Regions from separate parts of the Bordetella sp. 2513F2 genome, predicted to be linked through region 2. Evidence: predicted binding sites of a transcription regulator. Region 2 holds the regulator's gene; the other holds the start of a gene.

Region 1 (8,466 bases), 1.8 Mb from region 2:
CGCCCGGTCTGCTGGTGGTAGATCACGTCGCCCCACATCAGGGAAGCCGAGGCAAAGTCGATCACCAGCGGCGTATCGTTGGCCGGGAATGCAAATGCGATGGGATTGGTGCCCAGCAGGCGGTCGATGCCGCCGAAGGGTGCGACGCGTGCCGTGGTATTTGCGGCGTGGATGGCCACCAGGCCCTGCTCTGCGGCTCGCTCCACGTAATAGCGCAGCATTCCGGAGAACCAGCTGTTGCTGACCGCCACCACGCCCACGCCGCTCTGCTTCGCCAGCGCGATCGCCTTGTCCATGCCGATTACCGAAGTGACATAGCCGTTGACGCCCGCCCCGTCGATGAAAGCCGACTTGTCGGTTTCCCGGACGGTCCGGATTTCTCCTCCCAGCCCGATGGACTGCAATCTTTCGGCCAGGGGCAGCAAGCGCGAAAGGCCCGCGAAGTCATGCCCTGCCATGGTGGCGTAGATGAGATGATCGGCCACCATCCCTGCGTGGTCGTTGCTCATCCCGTGGCGCCCCAGGAAAGCGACCGCCAATGCCCTCGCTTCCGCGATTCCCATACGCTGCATTGCCATGTCACTCACCCTTGGCCACGGCCACCACGCGCTTCCAGCGCGCCGTTTCCGCGGCAAGAACCGGCTGCATCTCCCGGGATCCCATGACCTCATGGGTCAGGATCTGCTTCGAGCAGAAATCCTTGAAAGCCTGGGTCGCGGCGATGCGGGTCAATTCATCGGACAGGACTTTCAGCACCGGCTCAGGCGTTCCTGCCGGCGCCATGAAATCGAGCTGCGACGACACCTCGAAGCCCGGCACGCCGGACTCGGCAACGGTGGGCACGCTGGGCAGCGCCTCCCAGCGGTCCGCCGTCGTTACCGCGAGGGCCCGCAGCCTGCCGCCGTTGACCAGCGGCAATACCCCGACGGAAGTCTGGCAGGTGAACGAGATCCGGCCGCCCACCACGTCGGTGACGGCCATCGTCGTCTCCTTGTAGCCGATGTGCCGCGCCCGGGTCTTGCTCATGTCGTTCAGGATCACCGAGCACAAGTGCGCGCTGCTGCCGACGCCCTGGGAGGAGTAGGTCACGGTGTCGGGCTTTTCCGTCATGCCCTGGACGAGATCCTGCATGCTGCGATACGGCGAATCCGCGCCGACGACGATCGCGTACGGCACACGGGCAACCCGGGCGATCGGCGTAAAGTCCTGGGCCGGATCGAACACGGGCGGATCCTGCTGGGCCGAGTAAAGCGGCAGCAGGTACAAGGGCGTTCCCGTCAGGATGATGGTGTAGCCGTCCGGCGCGGACTTGGCCACGCTCGTGTACGCCATCAGGCCGCCCGCGCCCGACTTGTTCTCCACGATGACGGGAGTGTTCAGTGCCTTGGACAGCGGCTCCGAGAAAAAGCGGGTCACCGCGTCGATCGACGTGCCCGGCGATGCCGGCACGATGATCCTGATCGGTTTTTCCGGATAAGGTCCGGCAAATGCCGGCCGCATGCCGAGAATCGGCAGCGCTGCGGCGGCCAGCAGGAATTGTCGCTTGGTCAGCATGGAATGGGTCTCCTTGGTTCCAGCCCTGGAGGCGGATGCCTCGTGCAGCTCTGCGGCTGCTGGTGAAAAATTCTAGTTTCCGGCGCAATGCCGGGGTGCGTGCCAGATGGCAAGGTGCTTTGCGAAAAACACAAGGATCGCCCGGCATCGGAATCTGCCCGGCTACATGGCAAACTCCGGCAGGCGATAGAAGCGCGCAGCGTTCCTTCGGAAAATGTCTGCCTTTTCATCGTCGCTCGCCTGGCGCAGGATCCGCTTCATGGCATTGAGGCCCGTTGCGTAGCGGTAGCTCGCCTTGTCCGGCGGAAAATTGCTTTCGATCATGCAGCGCCTCGAGCCGAAAGCCTCGACGCAAGTCTCCACCCAGGGACGCCAGGCACTGGCCAGCGCAGCGGACGACGCCGCCTGCTTGCGGGTGTCGAATCCGAATCCGGACAAGGGCATGCCCAGGCCGCCGAGCTTGACCATGACGTTCGGGCAGGACGCCAGGTCTTCGATTCCCGCCTTCCAGGCCTGGAAGACCTGGTCCCGTATCCGCGCATAGCGGCCGATCCCCACGACGCCGCCGCAGTGGTTCAAGGCAATGGGCACCGCAGGAAAGGCGCGTGCCAGGCGTGCCAGCCGGGGCAGCTGGTGGAACAGTACCCAGGCGTCGAAGCTCAGGCCGAGCGCCCCCAGCTGGGCAAATCCGGCCCGGAAAGCGGGGCTGTCCAGCATGCCCTCCGTCGTCGGGTAGGCAGGGTTGAGGAGCTCGGCAGATTCATCCCAGGCCGCGATATGCCGGACGCCCTTGAAGCGGTTCCCCCCTCCCTCCGGGGCGGTGCCCGCCTCGACGTGCGCCTCCAGCACCGGGCTGACGCGACTCCCCAGCAGCAGATCGGCATGGCCGACGATGCCGGCGCACACGCGCGGGCCGTCGTGCCCCCTTTGCAGGGCCTCCCGTGCCACGCCATTGGCGAAGACCGTTTCGCCCACGGGGCGCAATGCTTCCGGCCCGTCGGTGTACGGCATGCTGCGGGCCTGCACATACACGGTGGCCACCACACGATGGCCGGAGTGCAGGTCGCGGAGATAGTCGTCCAGGAGATAGGTCAGCCCCGGCCGCACATAAAGATGATGATGCGCATCGACAACGGGCAGGTCCGGATCGATGGGAATCTCGTCGCCGGGCGCCGGCGCGCAGCCCGCCATCACGCGAGCTCCGGCGCGAAATTGTCCGGCAGGCCCAGCTCGAAGGTGTTGAGCGTCAGCGCGACGTAGCAGTAATAGCCCAGCACGGCCACCAGCTCGACTACGCCCCGCTCGCCCAGGGACGCGACGCATTCCGAATACAGGTCCGGGGGAACGGCGCCCGTGCTCAGCAACGTGTGCGAAACGCGATATACGAGCAGGGCTTCGGGGTCGTCACACTGCGGCTGCCTCCGCGCCGCGATGTCTGCAATGGCCCCGGCGTCCAGCCCCGCCGCCAGGGCCAGCGCCTTGTGCGCCGTCCACTCGTGATGCGAGGTCCAGTGCCGCGCGCACACGAGGATGGCCAGTTCCGTCAACCGCGGGCCCAGCGTTGTCTCGAATCGCAGCAGCTCACCCAGGCGTTGCGACCGGCGTGCCAGCTCCGGATTGCAGATCCATGCAATCATGGGCGCCGGCGCCTTGCCTCTTGGTCCGGCCACGACCTCTGTCCAGGCCTGCCGTTGCTCGGCGGACAGGCTGGCTGGTGCAGGCATGTCGATGCGCGGCATGGTCTCTCCTTCGTCACCGGGCGGCGGTAACGCCACCGTCCACCACCAGCTGCGTGGCGGTGATGTACCTGGCCTCGTCGCTCGCGAGGAACAATACCGCATGGGCAACGTCCCATGCGTCGCCCATGCGGCCCATGGGCACGCTGGCGTGGCGTTTCTCGATCAGGCCTCGCGCATCCGCCGCACCCAGTTGCTTCACCAAGCGCTCCTCCACCAGGGGCGTATGCATGACGCCGACCACCACCGTGTTGACCCTTATTCCCTTGCGCGCATAGGCGATGCCGGTAGCGCGGCTGAACGCCACGACGCCCGCCTTGGCCGCCGCATAGGCCACGTTGACGCGGCCCGCGACCTGGTGGCTCATGCAGGCAATGCTGGAGATGTTGACGATCGCCCCGCCCCGGCCCTCGGCATCGAACTGGCGTTCCATCACGGGCAGCACGTGCTTGCATCCGAGGAACGTCGTCTTCAGGTTCAGGTCCATCTGGCCGTCCCAGGCTTCCTCGGGCATCGACACGGGATCCCCCTGCACGCTGCCGCCGATGTTGTTGACCATGATGTCGATCCGGCCATGGAGAGCCAGGCAATGCCCGACCGCGCGCTGCACCTCGGCGCTCACCGTCATGTCGCAGGCCATGCCGGTCCAGTTTGCATGCCCCTCCTCCGTCATGCGGGATGCGGTTCCCGCCAGCGCCTGCTCGCTCACGTCGGTGCCGAAGACCGTGGCGCCGCGCCGCGCCAGCAGCACCGCCGTCGCCCGGCCGTTTCCCCAGCCCTCGCCGACCGAGCCGGCACCGGCCACGAAGGCCACTTTCCCTGTCAGATCCAGCATGGCGTCCGCCTCCCTCAGGCCACCAGGCCCAGCTCACGCGCCTTGATCTGCATCGCGATGAAGTGCGAATAGATCCTCGCCTGGGCAAAGCTGCTACCCAGGAACCACAGCCCTTCCTGGGCGGTGGGGCGGAACATGTTGGCCAGCTCCCCATCGTCAGCCAGGCCCCACACGGGCCCGATCCTGTCGGCGATCCGGTCGCCGAGCAGCTCGCGGACCACTTCCTGCTGGCTCTGGTATCCGGTGGCCGCCACCAGGAGCTCGGCTTCTTCGATACGCCCATCCTTCATCAGCAGGCCGTCCTCCACGAAGCGCTCGATCTCCTCGAACTGGATCAGGCCGATCTTCCCCTCGACGATCAGCTCCGAACAGCCGCAATTGAGGTAGTAGCCGCCGTGAATGCGGCGCACCTTCATCAGATGCCCGGTGTCGTCCTCGCCGAAGTCCAGCTTGAATCCCCTGGCGCGCAGGCCTTCGAGCAGGTCCTTGTCCATCTCGATCATGCGCTGGGTGGCGAGCTGGGCGTTGCGCACGGCCAGCGGGTAGGTTATGGCGGTCGTTATCAGGTCGGCGTCTTCCGTCGACAGGCCTTCGTCGTAATAGACCGCATGGCCGATGGAAGCCGCCTTGACGCTGGACACCGTGACCGAACCCCGCTGGATGAGGCTGACGTGCGCGCCGTGGCCATGCAGATCCTGGGCGATGTCGTGTCCGCTCGTGCCCGCCCCCAGCACCAGCACGCGCTTGCCACGCCAGCGTGCGCCGTCACGGAAGCCATGGGTATGGACGACCTCGCCCTTGAAGGCTTCCAGCCCCGGAAGCTTGGGTATCCTGGGCTTGCCGACCACGCCGTTGGCGAAAACCAGGTGCCTGGGATGGAATGTCCGCGTGGTTCCGTCGTCACGGCGCACCTCCGCGGCCCAGCGCCCGGCAGCGGCGTCGAACGTTGCGCCGGTGAACGTGGTGCCGGTCCACACATTGCACTCCATCGCCCAGGCATAGGTTTCCAGCCAGTTCCCTATCATGTCCTTGGGCAGGTACTTCGGCCAGCTCGGCGGAAAAGGCAGGTAAGGCAGGTGATTCAGCGGCACCCGGTTGTGCAGCGCCAGGGAGTGATAGCGATTGCGCCAGACGTCCCCCACCCGCGGATACCTGTCGACGCAAAGCGCATCGACCCCCAGCAGGCGCAGCCGGGCGGCCGTGGAAAGCCCGGCCTGGCCCGCGCCGATGATCAGGACCGTGGGATCGCGGTCCGCATAGAGCTGTTCCTTGCGGCGGCGGTCAGCCCAGTTGTCGCCGCCGAATTCCCGGGAATACGCGGCGCCGCTTGGCCGGCGGTCATGGATGGGCTCTTCGTGCCCCCGGATCTCCTGCAGCGAGGTCATGAAGACCCAGACCCTCCTGGGTCCGTCCGCGGGAATGCGCAGCACGCCGTGGCACCGGCCCACCGCCGTCTCGAATTCAAAGATGGCCTCGATGACCAGCGTGCCGGTGCGGCGCACCCGCCGCGGCGCGACATGGTTCCGGGCGATCCGGAACTTCTCCGCCTTCACCTCCGGCTGCTTCGCGGCCAGTTGCTCCGCGATCGCCTGCGCCCCGGCAAACGGGACGATATTCCACTCGAACGCCAGGAGGTCGCGCCAGTGGCTCTCCTCCGTGAACAGCTCCCGCATCTTCCGGATATCGCCGTCATGCAGCGCCTGCTCGAAATGCGACAGCCACCAGGCAACGACGTCTACGTCGCCCAGCTCCGGCTCTGCCGACACGCCGGCCGGATGCAATGTGATGTCTTCCATTACCGCCCTTTTATTCGTAGCGGCCTTGCTCGAATGAGAAGCCGTCTGACGAAAATTCTAGGGACGCGGCCCCGGCCTGACCATGTGGCCCGGTGGCAAGCATCTTTGCTTCCAGCGCAACACTGGCGTGGTCCAACCGGCAGGCCACGTTACAATTTCCCTGCCCAGAACCAACGAATGCACAGACAAAAGCCGGGGCGAACACGGGAGACGAGCGATGGACGAACTGGGCCGGATCAAGACTTTCATCAAAGTGGTGAAAGCCGGCAGTTTCTCGGCCGTCGGGCGGCACGAATCATCCGTCAGTTCCGTGGCGCGGCAGATCCGGTCGCTCGAGGACGAACTGGGTGTGCGCCTGTTGAATCGCAACACGCGCAGCCTTTCCCTTACCGAGCCCGGCCGCCTGTTCTATGAACGGGTCAGCGTCATCGCCAACGAGCTGGGCCGGGCCAAGCAGGAGGCCTCTTCCTTCCAGGAGAGCGCCAAAGGGCTGCTGCGCGTATCGCTGCGCGTTTCGGCCGGCGCGGCGATGATCGTCCCGGCCCTCGAAGGCCTGCTGAAGGCCTATCCCGAGCTCACGATAGACGTCACGCTGACGGACCAGCGCTGCGACCTCATCGCGGAAAACATCGACGTGGCCGTATGGATCGGATCGCCGCCCAACGCCGACATCGTGGCCCGCAAGATAAGCCCGAGCCAGCGCATGCTGTGCGCCTCCCCGGAATACTTCCGCCAGCACGGGACGCCGCGCAAGCCCGCCGACCTGCTGGAGCACAACTGCATTCTCTACACCGCGCCCGGCTACAACGACTACTGGGAGTTCTGCAGGGACGGACAGTGCGAGAAAGTCTTTGTCGGCGGCAAGCTGCGCAGCGACAGCTCCATCGCCTTGCTGTCTGCCGCGTTGTCCCATATGGGGCTCATCGTCGTACACGAGTGGATGGTGCGCCTCTATATGGAGCAGGGCCGCCTGGTGCGCGTACTGGACGAATACGAAGTGAAGCCGATCGCCACCGAGGCCGAACTCTACGTGATCTATCCCAGCAGCCGCGGCTTGTCCCAGAAGGTGCGGATCTTCGTCGATTTCCTGGTGGACCTGTTCAATAAAGACGGGCGGGGTTTTGCGGGCAGGTCGTCGAACGAGCGGGTCGGCCTGTAGCTACCCGGGTGGCGGAAGGAGGTATTGATGGCGCCCTCAACCGCATCAAAATGTAACAACTCCCGCCGTCCCCCCTTGAACCTGCGCAACTCATCCCTATAATTAGCACTCGTCGACGGTGAGTGCTAACAGCCCGGCTGCGGCTTCGCCTCGTCACAACGATCAATGGCCTTTTTACTAGAAACAGGAGTTTCCTCATGGCCCTGCGTCCTCTGCACGATCGCGTGATCGTCAAACGTCTGGACAACGAGCGCAAGACTGCCTCGGGCATCGTCATCCCTGAAAGCGCCGCCGAAAAGCCCGACCAGGGTGAAGTCGTGGCCGTCGGCCCCGGCAAGAAGACCGAAGACGGCAAGGTTCTGCCCGTCGATCTGAAGGCTGGCGACAAGGTGCTGTTCGGCAAGTATGCCGGCCAGAGCGTGAAGGTCGATGGCGAGGAACTGCTCGTCATCCGCGAGGACGAAATCCTCGCCGTGATCCAGTAATTGCCTAACCGAATCTACTAAGGAAGCTGACTATGGCTGCCAAGCAAGTCCTGTTCGCCGACGATGCCCGCGTGCGCATCGTCCGTGGCGTGAACGTCCTCGCCAACGCCGTCAAGACCACGCTGGGTCCCAAGGGCCGCAACGTGGTGCTGGAGCGCTCCTTCGGCGCCCCCACCGTCACCAAGGACGGCGTGTCCGTCGCCAAGGAAATCGAACTGAAGGACAAGTTCGAGAACATCGGCGCCCAGCTGGTCAAGGACGTCGCCTCCAAGACCTCCGACAACGCCGGTGACGGCACCACCACCGCCACCGTGCTGGCCCAGGCCATCGTGCAGGAAGGCCTGAAGTACGTGGCCGCCGGCTTCAACCCCATCGACCTCAAGCGCGGCATCGACAAGGCCGTGGCCGCCGCCGTGGCCGAGCTGCAGAAGCTGTCCAAGCCCGTCACCACCAGCAAGGAAATCGCCCAGGTGGGCTCGATCTCGGCCAACAGCGACAGCTCGATCGGCCAGATCATCGCCGATGCAATGGACAAGGTCGGCAAGGAAGGCGTCATCACCGTCGAAGACGGCAAGTCGCTGGAAAACGAGCTGGATGTCGTGGAAGGCATGCAGTTCGACCGCGGCTACCTGTCGCCCTACTTCATCAACAACCCCGACAAGCAAGTCGCCGCGCTGGACGACCCGTTCGTCCTGATCTACGACAAGAAGATCAGCAACATCCGCGACCTGCTGCCCGTGCTGGAGCAAGTGGCCAAGTCGAGCCGCCCGCTGCTGATCATCGCCGAGGACGTCGAGGGCGAAGCCCTGGCCACCCTGGTGGTGAACAACATCCGCGGCATCCTCAAGACCACCGCCGTCAAGGCCCCTGGCTTCGGTGACCGCCGCAAGGCCATGCTCGA
Region 2 (8,466 bases):
GGCCAGCGGGCGCGGCGTGGTGCCGGCATGGCCGGCCACGCGGAACTCCACGGTTTCACTGCCGTGCGCCGACGGCGCGCCGGGCGCCAGCACCACTTCGAAGCGGCCGCCCTGCATGGCAAGCGTCTGCATGGCCTGGCTGACCTGCCGGCCGAGATCCTTGGCGACCTTCTGGCGTGCGGCCGACAGCCGCGCGGCGGCCGCTTCGTATTCCTGCTGCGCCGCCTCGGTGCGGGCGCGCAGCGCGTCGACGTCGGCGGCCTCCTGCATCTCGGCCAGGCGCGCGTGCAGGGAGTCGCGCAGGGCGGGCAGCTCCTGCGGTTCGGCCCGGAATTTGCGGGCCGTCTCGAAGATGGCCCCCAGGCGCGCCTCGACGTCGGCCAGCCGCTGCGGATCGAGCTCGATGCGGGCCACGTAGCTGTTGAGGTCGGAAACCGCTTCGCCGATGGCGATGCCGGCGGATTCGAGCTCGTCGAGTATGCCCTGCAAGGCGGCATCGTGGCGCAGCATCTGCTGCACGCGCTGGACGGCCACCGTGACGCGGTGCCGGGCGGAGTCGTGCTCGCCGTCCAGCGCGTCCAGCACCTGGGCGGCGCCGTCGAGCAGCGATTGCGCATGCGCCAGGCGGGTATGTTCGGCCTGGATGGCATCCCATTCGTCGGGGCCGAGGCCGAGCTGGTCGAGCTGGTCGGCCTGCCACTGCAGGCGTTCGCGTTCGGCGGCCAGGGCGCCGGCGTCGTGCTCGGCGGCCTCGAGCTGCTGCAGCAGCTCGCGCCAGCGCTTCCAGGCCTGGGACGTGGCCTGCCGCAGCGCCGCGTGGCCGCCGTGGGCGTCGAGCAGGTCGCGCTGGGCGTCGGCGCGCATCAGGCTCTGGTGGGCGTGCTGGCCATGGATGTCGACCAGGCTGTCGCCCAGTTCGCGCAGCAGCGCCACGGTGACCGGCGTGCCGTTCAGGTAGGCGCGGCTGCGGCCCTGCGCATCGATGACGCGGCGCAGTGCGAGTTCGTCGCCGGCGTCGAGTTCGCGCTCGGCCAGCCAGCTGCGCACCGGTTCGGGCGCGTCGAACACCGCGGTGATGTCGGCGCGGCTGGCGCCCTCGCGCAGCACGCCCGCGTCGGCGCGCTCGCCCAGGGCCAGCGCCAGGGCGTCGACGAGTATGGACTTGCCGGCGCCGGTTTCTCCGGAAAACACCGTGAAGCCGGGCCCGAAGTGGATCTCGGCCTGGTCGACGATGACGAAGTCGCGGATATGCAGAGTGCGCAGCATGATGACGGTTGCGCGGCTATTCGACCGGGTTGTTGTCGGTAGCCTGCGGCATGAGGTTCCAGTGCAGTTTGCGTCGCAGGGTGGAGAAGAAGCTGTAGCCTTCGGGGTGCACGAAGCGTACCGTGTGCGGCGCGCGCTGCACGGTGATGCGGTCGCCCGGCTGCAGGTCGGACCAGGTCTGCATGTCGAAGTGCGCGCTGGCGCCCACTTCGACGCGGCCCATGGCCGTGAGCGTCAGGTTGAGCACGCCGCTGTCGGGGATGACGATGGGGCGGTTCGACAGAGTCTGCGGCGCCACCGGCACCAGCACCATGGCGTTCAGGCCCGGGTGCAGCAGCGGGCCGTTGGCCGACAGCGCATAGGCCGTGGATCCGGTGGGCGTGGCGATGATCAGGCCGTCGGCGCGCTGGGTATACATATAGGACCCGTCGAGTTCCACCCGCACCTCGATCATGCCGCCGCGCCCGGCGCGGTTCAGGACCACGTCGTTGAGGGCGGAGGCCGAGTACATCTGCTGCTCCCCGCGCCAGACGCTGCCCTGCAGCAGCATGCGCTCCTCGGCCTGGTAGCTGCCCTCGAGCACCCGCGCCAGCGCGCTGTGGGCGTCCTGCAGCGGGATGTCGGTGATGAAGCCGAGGCGCCCGTGGTTGATGCCCACCAGCGGCACGCCGTAGGGAGCCAGGTGGCGCGCGGCGCCCAGCACCGTGCCGTCGCCGCCCATGACCACGGCCAGCGCGGCCGACCGGCCGATTTCCTGGATGTCGGCTGCCGGATACTCGTGCACCTGCGTGTTGCGGGCGGTCTCGGCCTCGATCAGCACCTTGCGGCCTGCCTGCGTGAGCATGTGCGCCAACGCCCGCAGGGGGGCGTCCAGGCCGGTGTCCTGGTACCTGCCGATCAGGGCAACGGTAGGAAAATGCATGAATCTGACTCTGTCTGGGCGGGAACGCACGGGGTGAGCCGATTATAGGGGGCGGCTTGCCCGCCGGGCAGGACAAAAATCGCCGCTTGCGCAAATCTTTCCCTAAAATAGTGTCATGGACGATCGTGCTCGTGCACTACTCAAGGCGTTGATCGAACGCTACATCGCCGACGGGCAACCGGTCGGTTCGCGTACGCTTTCCAAGGTCTTCGATCTGTCGCCCGCCACGATACGCAACGTCATGGCCGACCTCGAAGACCAGGGGCTGATCCACAGCCCGCACACCTCCGCCGGCCGGGTGCCCACGCCCCGCGGCTACCGCATGTTCGTCGATTCGCTGCTCGCCGTGCGGCCCTACCAGTTTCAGCCGGCCAACATCGGCGAACTGCTGCCGGTGGCCGAGCCCACCCGCGCCGTGAATGCCGCGGCGGCGCTGCTGTCCAACCTCACCCAGTTCGCGGGCGTGGTGCTCACGCCCAAGCGCTCTCAGGTGTTCCGCCAGATCGAATTCATCCGGCTGTCCGACCGGCGGGTGCTGCTCATCATCGTCACGCCCGACGGCGACGTGCAGAACCGCATCATGTCGGTGCAGCGCGATTACTCGGAATCGGAGCTGATCGAGGCGGGCAACTTCTTCAACGTGCATTTCTCCGGAAAGTCCTTCGACGCGGTGCGGCGCACGCTGGCCACCGAGCTGGCGCAGCTGCGCGAAGACATCAGCCGGCTCATGCAGGCCGCGGTCGAGGCCAGCGCCGAGGCGGCCGACGACGGCGATGCGGTCGTGATCTCGGGCGAGCGCAAGCTGCTGGACGTGACCGACATCGCGTCCGACATGGACCGCCTGCGCAAGATGTTCTCGCTGTTCGAGAAGAAGACCGACCTGCTGCAGCTGCTGGACGTCTCCAGCCGCGCGCAGGGCGTGCAGATCTACATCGGCGGCGATTCCCAGCTGGTGCCCCTCGAAGACGTTTCGGTGATCACCGCGCCCTACGGGGTCGACGGCAAGGTGGTCGGCACGCTGGGCGTGATCGGCCCCACGCGCATGGCCTACGAGCGGGTGATCCCCATCGTCGACATCACGGCCCGGCTGTTGTCCAACGCCCTCAGCCACAATCAATAAGCAGTCCAACAGCATGGGCCGGCCGCCTGCGCGGGGCGGGGCCCGGAGGTGTCCACGTCGTGTTCCTACGCTTGTTCAAGTACCTGTGGCCGGAGCGCTACCTGCCCGAGACGCCGGGGCGCGACCTGCTCGACGAGACGCCGCCGCCCTACGCGCCCGGGCGGGTCGGGGTGCTGCTGGTCAATCTCGGCACTCCGGCCACGCCGGGGCGGGCCGACATACGCCGGTACCTGGGCGCCTTCCTGTCGGACCCGCGCGTGATCGAGATCCCGCGCTACCTGTGGCTGCCCATCCTGCACGGGCTCGTGCTGACCCTGAGGCCGGCCAAACTCGAGCCGCGCTATCGCGGCATCTGGATGGAAGGCGGTTCGCCGCTGCTGGTATACAGCCTGCGGCAGGCCGAGGGCCTGGCGCAGGCGCTGCGCGCCCGCGGCCTGGACGTGGACGTGGAGCTCGGCATGCGCTATGGCGAACCGTCGCTGCCGGCCGCCATCGACGCGCTGCGGCGCCGCGGCTGCGAGCATGTGCTGACCGTTCCGCTGTATCCGCAGTATGCGGCGTCGACCACCGCCACGGTGGTCGACGCCGTCACCCGGCACGCGGGACGCCTGCGCGACCAGCCGGCGCTGCGTTTCGTCAAGCGCTTCCACGCCGATCCGGGCTATATCGCCGCGCTGGTCGGGCGCATCCAGTCGTACTGGGCCGAGCACGGTCGTCCGCAGAAGCTCGTCATGAGCTTTCACGGCCTGCCGCGCTATTCCATCGAATTGGGCGATCCCTATTACCGCGACTGCCAGCAGACCGCCGCCCTGTTGCGCGAGGGCCTGGGCCTGGCGCAGGACGAGGTGGAAATCACGTTCCAGAGCCGCTTCGGGTCGGCGCGCTGGCTCGAGCCCTATACCGAGCCCACGCTGAAGATGCTGGCGCAGCAGGGCGTGCGCGAGGTCGACGTCGTCTGCCCCGGTTTCCTGGCCGATTGCCTGGAGACGCTGGAGGAGATCGGCATGGAGTGCCGCGATGCCTTCCTGCAGTCCGGCGGCACGCGCTTTCGCTACATTCCTGCCCTGAACGACAGCGACGCCTGGGTGGCGGCCCTGGCGGCGCTGGTCGACAATCACTTACAAGGCTGGCCGGTGCGTCCGGCCGCCTCCCTATAAACTGGAGACGATCAACTGGAACCGGCCGGCGTGCGGCGCGTGCGCGGCCCGCCGGCCTTTCGGGCGAGCGCCCGCACTTTCCTGAAGGAGGCGACGCATGACTACCCCGTCCAAACCCAGTGCTGCCGGCAATCCGGGCCAGGACCGTCCTCCCGGCGAGGACGACATGGAACGCGACCTGGACGAGGCGCTCGAGGAAACCTTCCCGGCGAGCGACCCCATTGCGATCCGTCCCGAGTCGCAACGCGAGGACCGGGTGGACGAGGCGCTCGAAGACACGTTCCCGGCCAGCGATCCGCCCTCGCCGGTGCAGCCGGACAAGAAGTGACCGCAACGGGCGCCGCAGGCGCCCGTTGCGCTTCTGCCCCTGCGCCCCGGGGCCGGACCGGCCGGGATGCGGCGGGAGGTACGAGCCCCTGTCCAGCGAAAATTTTGCATGCAGGCCTTGAAATGGGGGCGGGTGCCCCCATGGTCCATGCGACGCCATTGAAATTTACCGGAGGAATTCCATGACGGCACCTCAAGCGCCTGTCGACCCGACCCCCGATCCCGCTTCCCAGGGCGAGGCCGGTTCCGCGCCCCAGGCTGAAACCCAGCCCGGCGACCCGCAGGCCGAGATCGCCGCGCTGCGCGCCGAGCTCGAAGCCGTCCAGGCCGAGCTCAAGGCCCACCAGGACCAGGCGCTGAGGGCGCTGGCCGAGTCCGAGAACGTGCGCCGGCGCGCCCAGGACGACGTCGCCAAGGCGCGCAAGTTCGGCATCGAATCGTTTGCCGAGAGCCTGGTTCCCGTCAAGGACAGCCTGGAGGCCGCGCTGGCCCAGGCGGACCAGACCGTGGACACCCTGCGCGAAGGCGTCGAAATGACCCTCAAGCAGCTCTCGGCCGCTTTCGAGCGCAACCTGCTCAAGGAAATCGCTCCCGCGCAGGGCGACAAGTTCGACCCGCACCTGCACCAGGCGATTTCTTCCGTGCCGGCCGAGCAGCCGGCCAATACGGTGGTGCAGTGCCTGCAGAAGGGCTATGCCATCGCCGACCGTACCCTGCGCCCGGCGCTGGTGGTGGTATCCGCAGGCCAGCAGGGCTAGGAGCCGGACATGGCCGCCTCGTTCAACCCCGCGCAGATCTTCGAGACCTTCGGCATGCGCCACGTCGGCAGCGATGACTTCGACCGGCTGGTGGTCGAGGCGCCCGGCGACGACCTGCGCTGCGTGTTCCTGTGGGGCGAAGACTGTTACAACTGCAATGTGTTCAAGCAGACCGCCCTGTTGCACCGCGAGGCCCTGCTGGCGCTGGGGCTGACGTGGTTCGAGGCGGACGTCTATGCCGACGAGGCGCTGGGCCGCCGTTTCGCCCTGCACGGCGTGCCCACGTTCGTGCTGTACCGCTCGGGCAGGCGGCTGGGCCGCATCACGGGCTGGCCCGGGCTGCCCCAGTTCACCGAGGCAATGCGGCGCCAGCAACAGGGCCTTGAAAAACCCTGACGGCAACCCCAGTTAGGCTGGGACTGAGTTTTTCACCCGAATTTTCGCGATTTCTTCAAGGCAGACACCATGAGCAAAATCATCGGCATCGACCTGGGCACCACCAACAGCTGCGTGGCTGTGCTGGACGGTGGCCAGGTCAAGATCATCGAAAACGCCGAGGGCGCCCGCACCACGCCCTCCATCGTCGCCTACATGGACGACGGCGAAACCCTGGTGGGCGCGCCGGCCAAGCGCCAGGCCGTCACCAATCCCAAGAACACCCTGTACGCGGTGAAGCGCCTGATCGGCCGCAAGTTCGACGAAAAGGCGGTGCAGAAAGACATCGACCTGATGCCCTACAGCATCGTCAAGGCCGACAACGGCGACGCCTGGGTCGAAGTGCGCGGCAAGAAGCTCGCGCCGCCCCAGGTGTCGGCCGAAGTGCTGCGCAAGATGAAAAAGACCGCCGAGGACTACCTGGGCGAGGAAGTCACCGAGGCCGTGATCACGGTGCCGGCCTACTTCAACGACAGCCAGCGCCAGGCCACCAAGGACGCCGGCCGCATCGCCGGGCTGGAAGTCAAGCGCATCATCAACGAGCCTACCGCGGCGGCGCTGGCCTTCGGCCTCGACAAGACCGAGAAGGGCGACCGCAAGATCGCCGTGTACGACCTGGGCGGCGGCACGTTCGACGTGTCCATCATCGAGATCGCCGACGTGGACGGCGAGAAGCAGTTCGAGGTGCTGTCGACCAACGGCGACACGTTCCTGGGCGGCGAGGACTTCGACCAGCGCATCATCGACTACATCATCGCCGAGTTCAAGAAAGAGCAGGGCGTCGACCTGTCGAAGGACGTGCTGGCGCTGCAGCGCCTGAAGGAAGCCGCCGAGAAGGCCAAGATCGAGCTGTCCGCCAGCCAGCAGACCGAGATCAACCTGCCGTACATCACGGCCGACGCCTCGGGCCCCAAGCACCTGAACCTGAAGATCACCCGCGCCAAGCTGGAAGCGCTGGTCGAGGACCTCATCGAGCGCACCATCGAGCCGTGCCGCGTTGCCATCAAGGATGCGGGCGTCAAGGTCTCCGACATCGACGACGTGATCCTGGTCGGCGGCATGACCCGCATGCCCAAGGTGCAGGAGAAGGTCAAGGAATTCTTCGGCAAGGATCCGCGCAAGGACGTCAACCCTGACGAAGCCGTCGCCGCCGGCGCCGCCATCCAGGGTTCCGTGCTGTCGGGCGACCGCAAGGACGTGCTGCTGCTCGATGTGACGCCGCTGTCGCTGGGCATCGAGACCCTGGGCGGCGTCATGACCAAGATGATCCAGAAGAACACCACGATCCCCACCCGGTTCTCGCAGGTGTTCTCCACCGCCGACGACAACCAGCCGGCAGTGACCATCAAGGTGTTCCAGGGCGAGCGCGAGATTGCCGCGGGCAACAAGGCGCTGGGCGAGTTCAATCTCGAGGGCATCCCGCCCGCGCCGCGCGGCGTGCCGCAGATCGAGGTGACCTTCGACATCGACGCCAACGGCATCCTGCACGTGTCGGCCAAGGACAAGGGCACGGGCAAGGAAAACAAGATCACGATCAAGGCCAACTCGGGTCTGTCCGAAGAGGAGATCCAGCGCATGGTCAAGGATGCCGAGGCCAATGCCGAGGAAGACCATCGCCTCGCCGAGCTGGCCCAGGCCCGCAACCAGGCCGATGCGCTGGTGCACGCCACCCGCAAGTCGCTGGGCGAGTACGGCGACAAGCTGGAGGCTTCCGAGAAGGAAGCCATCGAGCAGGCCGTCAAGGACCTCGAAGAGGTGCTCAAGACCGGCGACAAGGCCGAGATCGACGCCAAGGTTGCCGCGCTGTCCACCGCCTCGCAGAAGCTCGGCGAGAAGATGTACGCCGATGCGCAGGCGCAGCAGCAGCAGGGCGCCCAGCAGGCGGCCGACGAAGCCAAGCCGGCCGACGACAACGTGGTCGACGCCGACTTCAAGGAAGTCAAGCGCGACCAGTGATGGCCTGCGCCCGATACTGATGGCCCTCGCCTGCCCTCGGCCGCCCGGTAGCCGGATTTCCGCCTACCGGGCGGGCCGTTTTGTGTAGTACTGAAACAAGGTTCCGTCCGGACCCATCCCGACATGGCAAAACGCGACTACTACGAAATCCTCGGCGTGGCGAAGAACGCCTCCGAAGAAGAACTCAAGAAGGCCTACCGCAAGCTGGCCATGAAATACCATCCGGACCGCAATCCGGACAGCAAGGAGGCCGAGGAGAAGTTCAAGGAAGCCAAGGAGGCCTACGAGGTCCTGACCGACGAGCAGAAGCGCGCCGCCTATGACCGCTACGGCCACGCCGGCGTGGATCCGAACGCGGCCGGCATGGGCGGCGCCGGCATGGGTGGGGGTTTTGCCGATGCCTTCGGCGACATCTTCGGCGAGATCTTCGGCGGCGGCCGGCGCGGCGGAGGCGGTCCGCAGGTGTATCGCGGCGCCGACCTCAAGTACGCGCTGGAGATCACGCTGGAGCAGGCGGCAAGCGGT

What was found. Region 2 encodes HrcA, which represses chaperone genes, less so after heat shock. Its sites were predicted from a motif close to TTAGCACTCNNNNNNNNNGAGTGCTAA; they were not measured.
Region 1: ACYBYQ_RS16860 (co-chaperone GroES) is a predicted target of HrcA. The motif match lies at 7,183-7,209, and genes of this name have one in related genera.

What each region holds. Positions count from the first base shown of each region.
Region 1 covers NZ_CM137755.1:3,558,900-3,567,365, forward strand. Annotated here, with positions in the region: gene ACYBYQ_RS16825 (Ldh family oxidoreductase) at 1-509, opposite strand, end outside; gene ACYBYQ_RS16830 (tripartite tricarboxylate transporter substrate binding protein) at 580-1,554, opposite strand; gene ACYBYQ_RS16835 (amidohydrolase family protein) at 1,717-2,745, opposite strand; gene ACYBYQ_RS16840 (carboxymuconolactone decarboxylase family protein) at 2,745-3,293, opposite strand; gene ACYBYQ_RS16845 (SDR family NAD(P)-dependent oxidoreductase) at 3,307-4,125, opposite strand; gene ACYBYQ_RS16850 (flavin-containing monooxygenase) at 4,140-5,921, opposite strand; gene ACYBYQ_RS16855 (LysR family transcriptional regulator) at 6,139-7,080, shown strand; gene ACYBYQ_RS16860 (co-chaperone GroES) at 7,278-7,565, shown strand; gene groL (chaperonin GroEL) at 7,598-8,466, shown strand, end outside.
Region 2 covers NZ_CM137755.1:992,153-1,000,618, forward strand. Annotated here, with positions in the region: gene recN (DNA repair protein RecN) at 1-1,266, opposite strand, end outside; gene ACYBYQ_RS04685 (NAD kinase) at 1,283-2,188, opposite strand; gene hrcA (heat-inducible transcriptional repressor HrcA) at 2,304-3,308, shown strand; gene hemH (ferrochelatase) at 3,368-4,465, shown strand; gene ACYBYQ_RS04700 (hypothetical protein) at 4,563-4,793, shown strand; gene grpE (nucleotide exchange factor GrpE) at 4,975-5,550, shown strand; gene ACYBYQ_RS04710 (thioredoxin family protein) at 5,560-5,946, shown strand; gene dnaK (molecular chaperone DnaK) at 6,016-7,941, shown strand; gene dnaJ (molecular chaperone DnaJ) at 8,065-8,466, shown strand, end outside.